One region of the Caminicella sporogenes DSM 14501 genome, then DNA from elsewhere that is predicted to be linked to it. Evidence: a T-box and tRNA genes for the amino acid it is inferred to sense, from the RefSeq annotation. Region 1 holds a T-box; the other holds one or more tRNA genes.
The links. A T-box is a leader RNA that pairs with one kind of tRNA and senses whether it is charged. The one in region 1 lies ahead of leuS (leucine--tRNA ligase), so its partner is inferred to be a tRNA-Leu.
Positions count from the first base shown of each region.

Region 1 (4,441 bases):
ATTAATAGAAGGAGCTCATGAAGGAATAGGACTTGGACATGAATTTTTACGACATGTAGAGAGAACAAAACTTCTTATACATGTAGTAGACATTTCAGGAATTGAAGGAAGAGACCCTATTGATGATTTTGAAAAAATAAATGAAGAGCTGAAACTTTATAATCCCAAATTAGCTGAAAAGCAGCAGGTAATAGCTGCTAACAAAATAGATTTACTCGAAGATATGAGTAAATATAAAGAATTTGAAAAGATAATGAATGAAAGAGGATATAAAGTATTTCCAATTTCAGCAGCTACTAAAAAAGGTTTAAGAGAACTTTTACTGTATGTAATTGAATTATTAGATAAAATCGAAGATAATGTTGAAATTATAAATGATCAGGAAACTCATAAAATTTATACATTGGATAGTTTAGAAGATGATAGAAAAGAAGTAATTGTAAGAAAGGAAAATAACTTTTATATTGTTGAAGGAAAACCTATTGAAAAATTAGTATACTCAACTGATTTTAATGATATTGATTCAATTAGACGTTTTCAAAATATATTAAAAAACAGAGGTATATTTGAACAGTTGAAAGAAATAGGAATTAAAGATGGAGACACAGTTAAAATATTAGATATAGAATTTGAGTATTATGATTAAGAGGTGAAAGAGTTGATTACAAGTAAGCAGAGAGCTTTTTTAAAGGGATTAGCTAATAAAATAGAACCTATTACTCAAATAGGAAAAGATGGTATAAGTGAGGCATTTATAAATCAGTTAAATGATGCATTAGAAGCACGTGAACTTGTTAAAGTAAGTATACAGAAAAATAGCTTATTAGATACTAAAGAAACTGCTAACAAAGTAGCTAAATTAACTAATTCAGAATTTGTTCAAGCTATAGGAAGAAAATTTGTTATATATAGAAAATCTAAAAAGAAACCTAAAATAGATTTGCCTAAGTAGAAAATGGTGGTCCTCTGACCACTATTTTTTTAAAAAACAGGTGCTTAACTGACAATCATTTGATAAAATGTATAAGTAAAATATTAAAATGTTGGAAATTGGAGGATAGCATGAAAAGAATAGGCTTAATGGGAGGAACATTTGATCCAATACATTATGGACATTTAGTTTTAGCAGAACAAGTAAGAACTCAATTTCAGCTGGAAAAAATAATATTTATTCCTTCAGGTATTCCCCCACATAAAGATAGTTTAACTCTTTCTAGTGCAAAAGACAGATATATTATGACTTTATTAGCTACAGTTACAAATCCTTATTTTGAAGTATCAGAAATTGAAATAAAGGATAAAGAAATATCATACACAATAAAAACTATAAAAAAGTTAAAAAATATTTTTGGAAGCGATACGGAGCTTTTCTTTATTACGGGTGCAGATGCATTATATGAGATAGATACATGGAAATCACCAGAGGAGCTTTTAAAACTGTGTAGTTTTATTGGAGCTACAAGACCCGGATTTGATGAAGAAAAACTTAAGAAAAAAATAGATTTTTATAAAAGAGAATACAGTGCAAATATTTTTATAACTTCTGTTCCTGCTCTTGCAATATCTTCTACTGATATAAGAGATAGAATAAAAGAAGGAAGAAGTGTAAAATATTTATTGCCAGAGGCTGTTGAACATTATATTTATAAAAATAAATTATATTTATAAATAATAGGGGTGTAAAAATTGTACGATATGGAATATTTGACTAGTCAATTAAAAAAAAGAGTGAGCAGCAAAAGGTTTATTCACTCTTTAGGAGTTTCTGAAACAGCTGAAAAACTTGCAAAATTATATAATGCTCCGATAGAAAAGGCAAAAATTGCAGGGCTGCTTCATGATTATGCTAAAGATTTACAAGATGATGAGGCTAGAGAATATATAGTACAGTTTGGTTTAAAGTTAGATGATGTTTTAAAATTTGATATAAATTTGGCACATGGGCAGATAGGAGCAGAATTAATAAAAAGAGAGCTAAATATTAGTGATAGTGATATTTTAAATGCTATAAAATACCATACGACCGGGAGAGAAAATATGTCTATATTAGAAAAAATAGTATATATTGCCGATTACATTGAACCAAGTAGAGATTTTCCGGGAGTAGATGAATTAAGACAAGCTGCTTTTTCTAATTTAGATGAAGGGATTTTATTGGCATTAGATAAAACTATTACATATGTTGTTAAAAAGGGAAAGTTATTACATTTAAACAGTATATTGGCTAGAAATAGTATAATAGTAAATAGAAATAAAAGTTTGTAGGGAGGAAAGTCAATGCAAATTAGTTCTGATAAACTGGCTTTTAAGATAAGTAGAATTATTGATGATAAAAAGGGGAATGATATAAAAATATTAGATGTAAAAAATTTATCGTCAATAGCAGATTATTTTGTCATTGCAACAGGTAATTCTACTAGACATACAATTGCACTTGCTGATGAAGTAGAAAAGAAATTAAATGAAGAAGAAATTTTTATTAATCATAAAGAAGGATATAAAGAAGGAAAATGGATATTATTAGATTATATAGATGTAGTAGTACATATATTTACAAAAGAAGAAAGAGAATTTTATGATTTGGAAAGAATATGGAAAGATGCTAAATATGTTGAATTTGATATTGACACAATGTAAGAAACTTATTACAATAAATGATAACAATATGACTAATTGAAAATAGAATACAGCATATTCTAGGAGTAGTAGAAAGTGATTCTATTTCAGAGAGTCGATGGTTGGTGTGAATCGACATAGATAGCTTTTGAACTTGCCTAGATTTTGTGTTGTAGAGGTTGGTTACCTTTAAAAAACCATAAAAGAGAGCATTATTATGCTAAATAGGGTGGTACCGCGGGAAATTTCTCGTCCCTATATATTATATGGGGGAGAATTTTCAGGTACCTTTTTTATTTATCATGATTATAGATAATGATAATAAGGAGGAGTAGATAATGGATAGATATAATTTTCAAGAAATTGAAAAGAAATGGCAGGAAATATGGGAAAGAGAAAAAGCTTTTAAAGTTTGTGAAAATACTACAAAGAAAAAATATTATGCTTTAGAAATGTTTCCATATCCTTCAGGTAAACTTCATATGGGGCATGTTAGAAATTATTCAATAGGAGATGTAATTGCAAGATATAAAAAGATGAATGGCTATAATGTATTACATCCAATTGGATGGGATGCATTTGGATTACCAGCTGAAAATGCAGCTATTAAACATAACATACATCCGGATATATGGACAAGAAAAAATATTGCTGAAATGAAAAAGCAGTTAATGCAGTTAGGTATAAGCTACGATTGGGATAGAGAAGTAGCTACATGTCTTCCGGATTATTATAAATGGACACAATGGCTGTTTTTAAAATTTTATGAAAAAGGACTTGTTTATAAGAAAAAATCACCTGTAAACTGGTGTCCTTCATGTGAAACGGTATTGGCTAATGAACAAGTAGTTAATGACAGGTGTGAAAGATGTGATACATTAGTTACAAAGAAAAATTTAGAGCAGTGGTATTTTAAAATAACAGATTATGCAGATAGATTACTTGAAGATATAGAACTTTTAAAGGGATGGCCTGAGAAAGTTAAAATAATGCAAAAAAATTGGATTGGAAAAAGTTATGGAGCTGAAATTAAATTTAAAATTGATGAAAGCGATAAGGAGTTAAATGTATTTACAACTAGACCTGATACTATATACGGTGTAACATTTATGGTATTAGCTCCAGAACATCCTTTAGTAGAAGAACTTGTAGAAGGTACAGAATATGAAGAAAAGGTAAAGCGTTTTATTGAAAAATTAGCTCATATGTCAGAAATAGAAAGAACTGCAAGTAATGTAGAAAAAGAAGGATTATTTATAGGAAAGTATGCTATTAATCCTTTAAACAACAAAAAAATACCTTTGTATATTGCAAATTATGTATTAATGGATTATGGTACAGGTGCAGTTATGGCAGTACCTGCTCATGATGAAAGAGATTTTGAATTTGCTAAAAAATATAATATAGATATAATTCCTGTAATTAAGCCTGAAGATGAAAGTATAGATGTTGAAAATTTAGATGCAGCATATACTAGTAGTGGAATAATGATTAATTCAGATAAATTTAATGGACTTAACAATAAAGAAGGCAGTGAGAAAATAATAGAATATATAGAAGAAAAAAATATTGGCAAACGCACTACAAATTTCAGACTTCGTGACTGGCTTATATCACGTCAAAGATATTGGGGAACACCAATACCTATTATCTATTGTGAAAAATGTGGAACAGTTCCAGTACCTGAAAAAGATTTGCCGGTATTACTTCCAACTGATGTAGTATTTACAGGAAAAGGACAGTCACCTTTAACAACTAGTGAAAGTTTTGTAAATACAACTTGTCCTATATGTGGAGGAAAGGCGAAGAGAGAAACGGATACAAT
Region 1 covers NZ_FRAJ01000003.1:337,005-341,445, reverse strand. The annotation lists gene obgE (GTPase ObgE) at 1-646, shown strand, start outside; gene yhbY (ribosome assembly RNA-binding protein YhbY) at 650-952, shown strand; gene nadD (nicotinate-nucleotide adenylyltransferase) at 1,063-1,668, shown strand; gene yqeK (bis(5'-nucleosyl)-tetraphosphatase (symmetrical) YqeK) at 1,696-2,265, shown strand; gene rsfS (ribosome silencing factor) at 2,278-2,637, shown strand; T-box leader at 2,690-2,876, shown strand; gene leuS (leucine--tRNA ligase) at 2,955-4,441, shown strand, end outside.

Region 2 (4,441 bases), on a different contig from region 1:
ATAGTTGCCACACTCTCCTTTGCAGCTTTTTCACCTGTTCCCATTCCATCACTAAGCGCTAACATATACTTGTTGTCATCTAAATCCATAAAAGAATAATTATCTCCACTTATATAGTAATTATCCTTTGATACCTTTGCAACTCCTGTATTAACTTTATATTTTTGAGCCTCAACTAGCTGAATTAAACAACTTCCATTTTCATTGCCTTTATTGCAATTTCTGTTTTTATGAACAACTTCTCTTCCTATAACTTTTTTTACAATTGGAATAATTCTTCTTTCACATATTTCTCTATCAAAACACTTTTTCTTTTCAATATCTATTTCAAATCTCCCATTTTCATTTTCTAAAACAGTAATTTTATCAATTATAATACCTTCTTTGTCAAAAGCAACATAAAGGGCATCTTCTACATCTCTTTTAAATTCTATATTAGAAGATATTTCCTTAGATAATTCTCTTAATATCTGAGATATTCCATTAAATTGTTCAGAAACTAACTGCCTCATTTCAAAGAGTTTTTTATTCCATTTATAATCTATCTTATATATTTCATAAGCACTATTAATTATATTTATCAACTTTTCTAATCTTAAACATCTTTTCCTAAGATAATCAGGAACATTATTTTTATCCAATATGCCCTTAGCTTCTACTAAAGTAATAGAATCTACCAATGCATTATAAGTACTATAAAAGCAGTTATTCCAACAACTTCTTTTCATATTACAATTTAAACATATAGAATTTGCAATATTATTTATTATATTTGTTATTTCTTTTTGTTCAACAACTTTCTCTTTTTCAGCAATCTTAGAATAAGTTACTGCTAATTCTGAAAAAGCTAATGAATAATTTTCTAATTGTCTTAACATAAGCTTTTTAATTCTCTCACTATAAACTTTATCTATTTCAAAACCATCACTTTTTAAACTGATAAATTTATTTATATATTCAGAAACCGATTTTGGCAGCAGTATAAATATTAAAAATGCAATTACTATTTCTTCAAATTGAACTAACGTTTCAGTTGAACCATTTATATAAAATGTAAGTATAGAATTGCTTAATACAATTCCTAAAGCCGAAGTAACTTTACCTACATCTTTAAATATACCTGCCAGTAAACCTGAAAATCCATAAATTCCTATTATAACAGGAGTATCAACTGTAGACATGCTAGTTATAATACCTATAGTAACTCCTACAGCTGCTCCTATCGCTGCTCCTCCATTATAAGCAAATACTAATATTATAAAAATCCCAACTATATTCTTCAAATCATAACCAAAAAATATTACATCTGAAAGTCCTAATACCGAAACTGCCAAAATAATTGCTATACATATTACCTCTTCATTAGAAAGGATTTTTCTATTTGATTTTACTGTTAGAATTGGAATACTATAAGAAAGTATGTATATAAATACAAAAACTATAATTGATTCAAAACTCGTCATAAATAAATCATACAAATAAAACTCTGTTAAAAATAAATACAAAACACCAGAAAAAAAAGTTATACTACCGGTTAAAAAAGCCAATTTTGATGTATTAAACCTTATATTTTTGACTATATACCTAAAAACAATAAAATTTAATCCCAAAATTAACATATACCTATACTTATCAGCATTAGTAGTTAAAATCCCCAATAAAATACTTAATCCTAATATAGAATTCTTTTTATCCTTAGTCATTAAAGTTGTAAAATAAGCTACTCCAAAAGGATTTAATCCATTTAAAATCGAAGCTCGTCCCAATAAAAAAGCCAAAATATTTAACAACAAAAAATCTTTGCTTATAATACTGTAAATCTGTCCTTCTTCTCTTCCTAATCTTTTGTATCCTATATTAAATTTTTCCATAGTAAAAAAACACCCCCCTGTATAATGCATTATAACAGGGAGGATTTGAAATATTTGTCAACTTGACTGAATGTTTCAAAAAAAATTATGACATTCACTACTATTTTCAAACAAATTGTTTACTTTTTAGAAATAAAACAATTATTTTTTTATAACTCTAAAAATAAATTTTAAAACATATTGTAAAAAAATAAAAACTATAAGTGGCATCACTTATAGTTTATCTGTACTTTAAATATTTTTTATTGGTAGCGGCGAGTGGACTCGAACCACCGACCTTCCGGGTATGAACCGGACGCTCTAGCCAGCTAAGCTACGCCGCCATATTGGTTGCGGGGACAGGATTCGAACCTGCGACCTCCGGGTTATGAGCCCGACGAGCTACCAGCTGCTCTACCCCGCGACGATAAAAAATTAAAAATTATTTTAAAAAATAATTAACACTAACTTTTAATTCTCAATTATCAATTTTCAATTCTCAATTCTTTCATTACATTTGGTGCCGGGGACCGGAATCGAACCGGTACGGTCTTTATAAGGACCGCAGGATTTTAAGTCCTGTGCGTCTGCCAGTTCCGCCACCCCGGCATATTACATTTCTTGCGACGAATTTTATTTTACATTATATTTTACTTTTTGTCAACACATTTATTTATTATTTTTGAGAAATTTATTATAAAATTAAACATAACAGATAAAAACTAAAAAACATAATAAAAATCACACATTATACAAATTCCTAATCAAAATATAAGTTTTATCCTATTATTTTTTCAAAAATATATCCTTCTAAATTATCATAATCGCTAATAGTAATTTTATCTACTCCTAAACTTACAAGTATTTCATAAAGAATAACAGCACCAGCCAATATAATATCTGCCCTCTTAGGCTGTAAACCTTTTAGATTCTTTCTTTCTTCATTATTTGTTCTCTTAAATAAATCTACCATTTCTTCTACTTTTTTTATTTTAATCTCATAATTATGTATTAAATTACTATCGTAAATTTCAAGTTTTCTATCTATGGCAGCTAATGTTGTTACCGTACCCCCAATCCCTATTATCCTTTTTATATCATATTCTCTAATTGCTTTTAAAACTTTACTAATAATTCCTTTTATATCTTTTTTCAGATTTTCAAATTCTATATCGCTTATAGGGTCAGTACTAATATGCTTATCCGTCATTCTCACAGCTCCAACATTTAAACTAGTTTTAAATTTTATGCCGTTAATATTCCCGATGATAAATTCTGTACTACCTCCACCTATATCTATAACTAATATATCTTTATCACACTTATCTATCCCATGTACTACACCCTTAAAACCAAGCTGTGCCTCCATATCACCATCAATAACTTCTATATTTATTTTAACTTCTTCTCTTGCCCTTTTTACAAATTCTTCTTTGTTTACAGCATCTCTAACCGCACTAGTTGCTATCGCTCTAATATCACTTATTCCTTCTTTAATTGCAATCTCTTTAAATACTTTTAAAGCATCTATACTCCTATCAATAGCTTTTTCTGACAACTTTTTAGTCTTACCTACTCCTTCACCTAATCTCGTCATAATAAGCTCTTTTCTGCTGTTTATTATTTTGTTATTTTTTATTTCTGCAATAATAATCCTTATAGAATTTGTTCCTATATCAATAACGCCCACCTTTTTCATTCTCCTACCTCCAAATAAAATAATAAATATCCTCTTTTCAACATAATAAAACCGGGAATATATCCCGGTACTATTTCATATTCATATTAATTACTATTTTCTATTATATCCGTTCCCTTTTCTCTTATTTACATTTTTCTTCATATCTTTCAACTTTTCATCGCTATCCTTTAAAAATCTAGCTAGCATATCTTCAAAAGATGCTTTCGGTCTAACCGGTCTGCTTACAAATTCTTTAACTGCTTCTTTTTTAACAGTATTTTTCTGCTTACTTCCTTCAGTAGCTTTTCTAATAGAAAGGCTTACCTTTCCATTTCCACTAACTTCTATTACCTTTACTTTTACCCTTTGTTGTTCTTTTAAATAGTCTTTCACATCCTTTACATATTCATCTGCAATTTCTGAAATGTGACATAATCCTGTTATACCATCCGGTAGTTGAATAAAAGCTCCAAAATTAGTAATACCTGTAACAGTACCATCAACTACCTTTCCAATCTCAACGGGCATTAAAAAAATTCCTCCTTAATTCATTTAACATTATTGTTATCAAGTAAATTATATTTTATAAGCCCTCTAATGTCAATATACCTTTTATAATTAACAATTAATTGTTTTTCTTATTATCTTGAATAATATAAATAATCTCATTAGGTTTTACCATTTTTAATTTTTCTCTAGCAACCTTTTCTACAAACTCCTTACTATCACTTTTTTCTATATTTTTTTTCATATCTTTAATCTTCATTTTAAGCTCATTAACTTGCTTTAATGCCTGTTTTTCCTCATTTTTCAATTCTCTTATTTTTATTTCTTGCTTTATCATAGTTATGGATAAATATATAAATAATATAAGACAAATTATTATATGTATTCTATTTCTCTTTAAGAA
Region 2 covers NZ_FRAJ01000012.1:24,364-28,804, forward strand. The annotation lists gene spoIIE (stage II sporulation protein E) at 1-1,871, opposite strand, end outside; tRNA gene BUA90_RS07790 (tRNA-Met) at 2,118-2,194, opposite strand; tRNA gene BUA90_RS07795 (tRNA-Met) at 2,199-2,274, opposite strand; tRNA gene BUA90_RS07800 (tRNA-Leu) at 2,369-2,459, opposite strand; gene BUA90_RS07805 (Ppx/GppA phosphatase family protein) at 2,629-3,549, opposite strand; gene BUA90_RS07810 (S1 RNA-binding domain-containing protein) at 3,643-4,059, opposite strand; gene BUA90_RS07815 (FtsB family cell division protein) at 4,157-4,441, opposite strand, start outside.
Region 2: it has a tRNA-Leu gene. The T-box ahead of leuS (leucine--tRNA ligase) is inferred to sense a tRNA for this amino acid. The anticodon was not compared.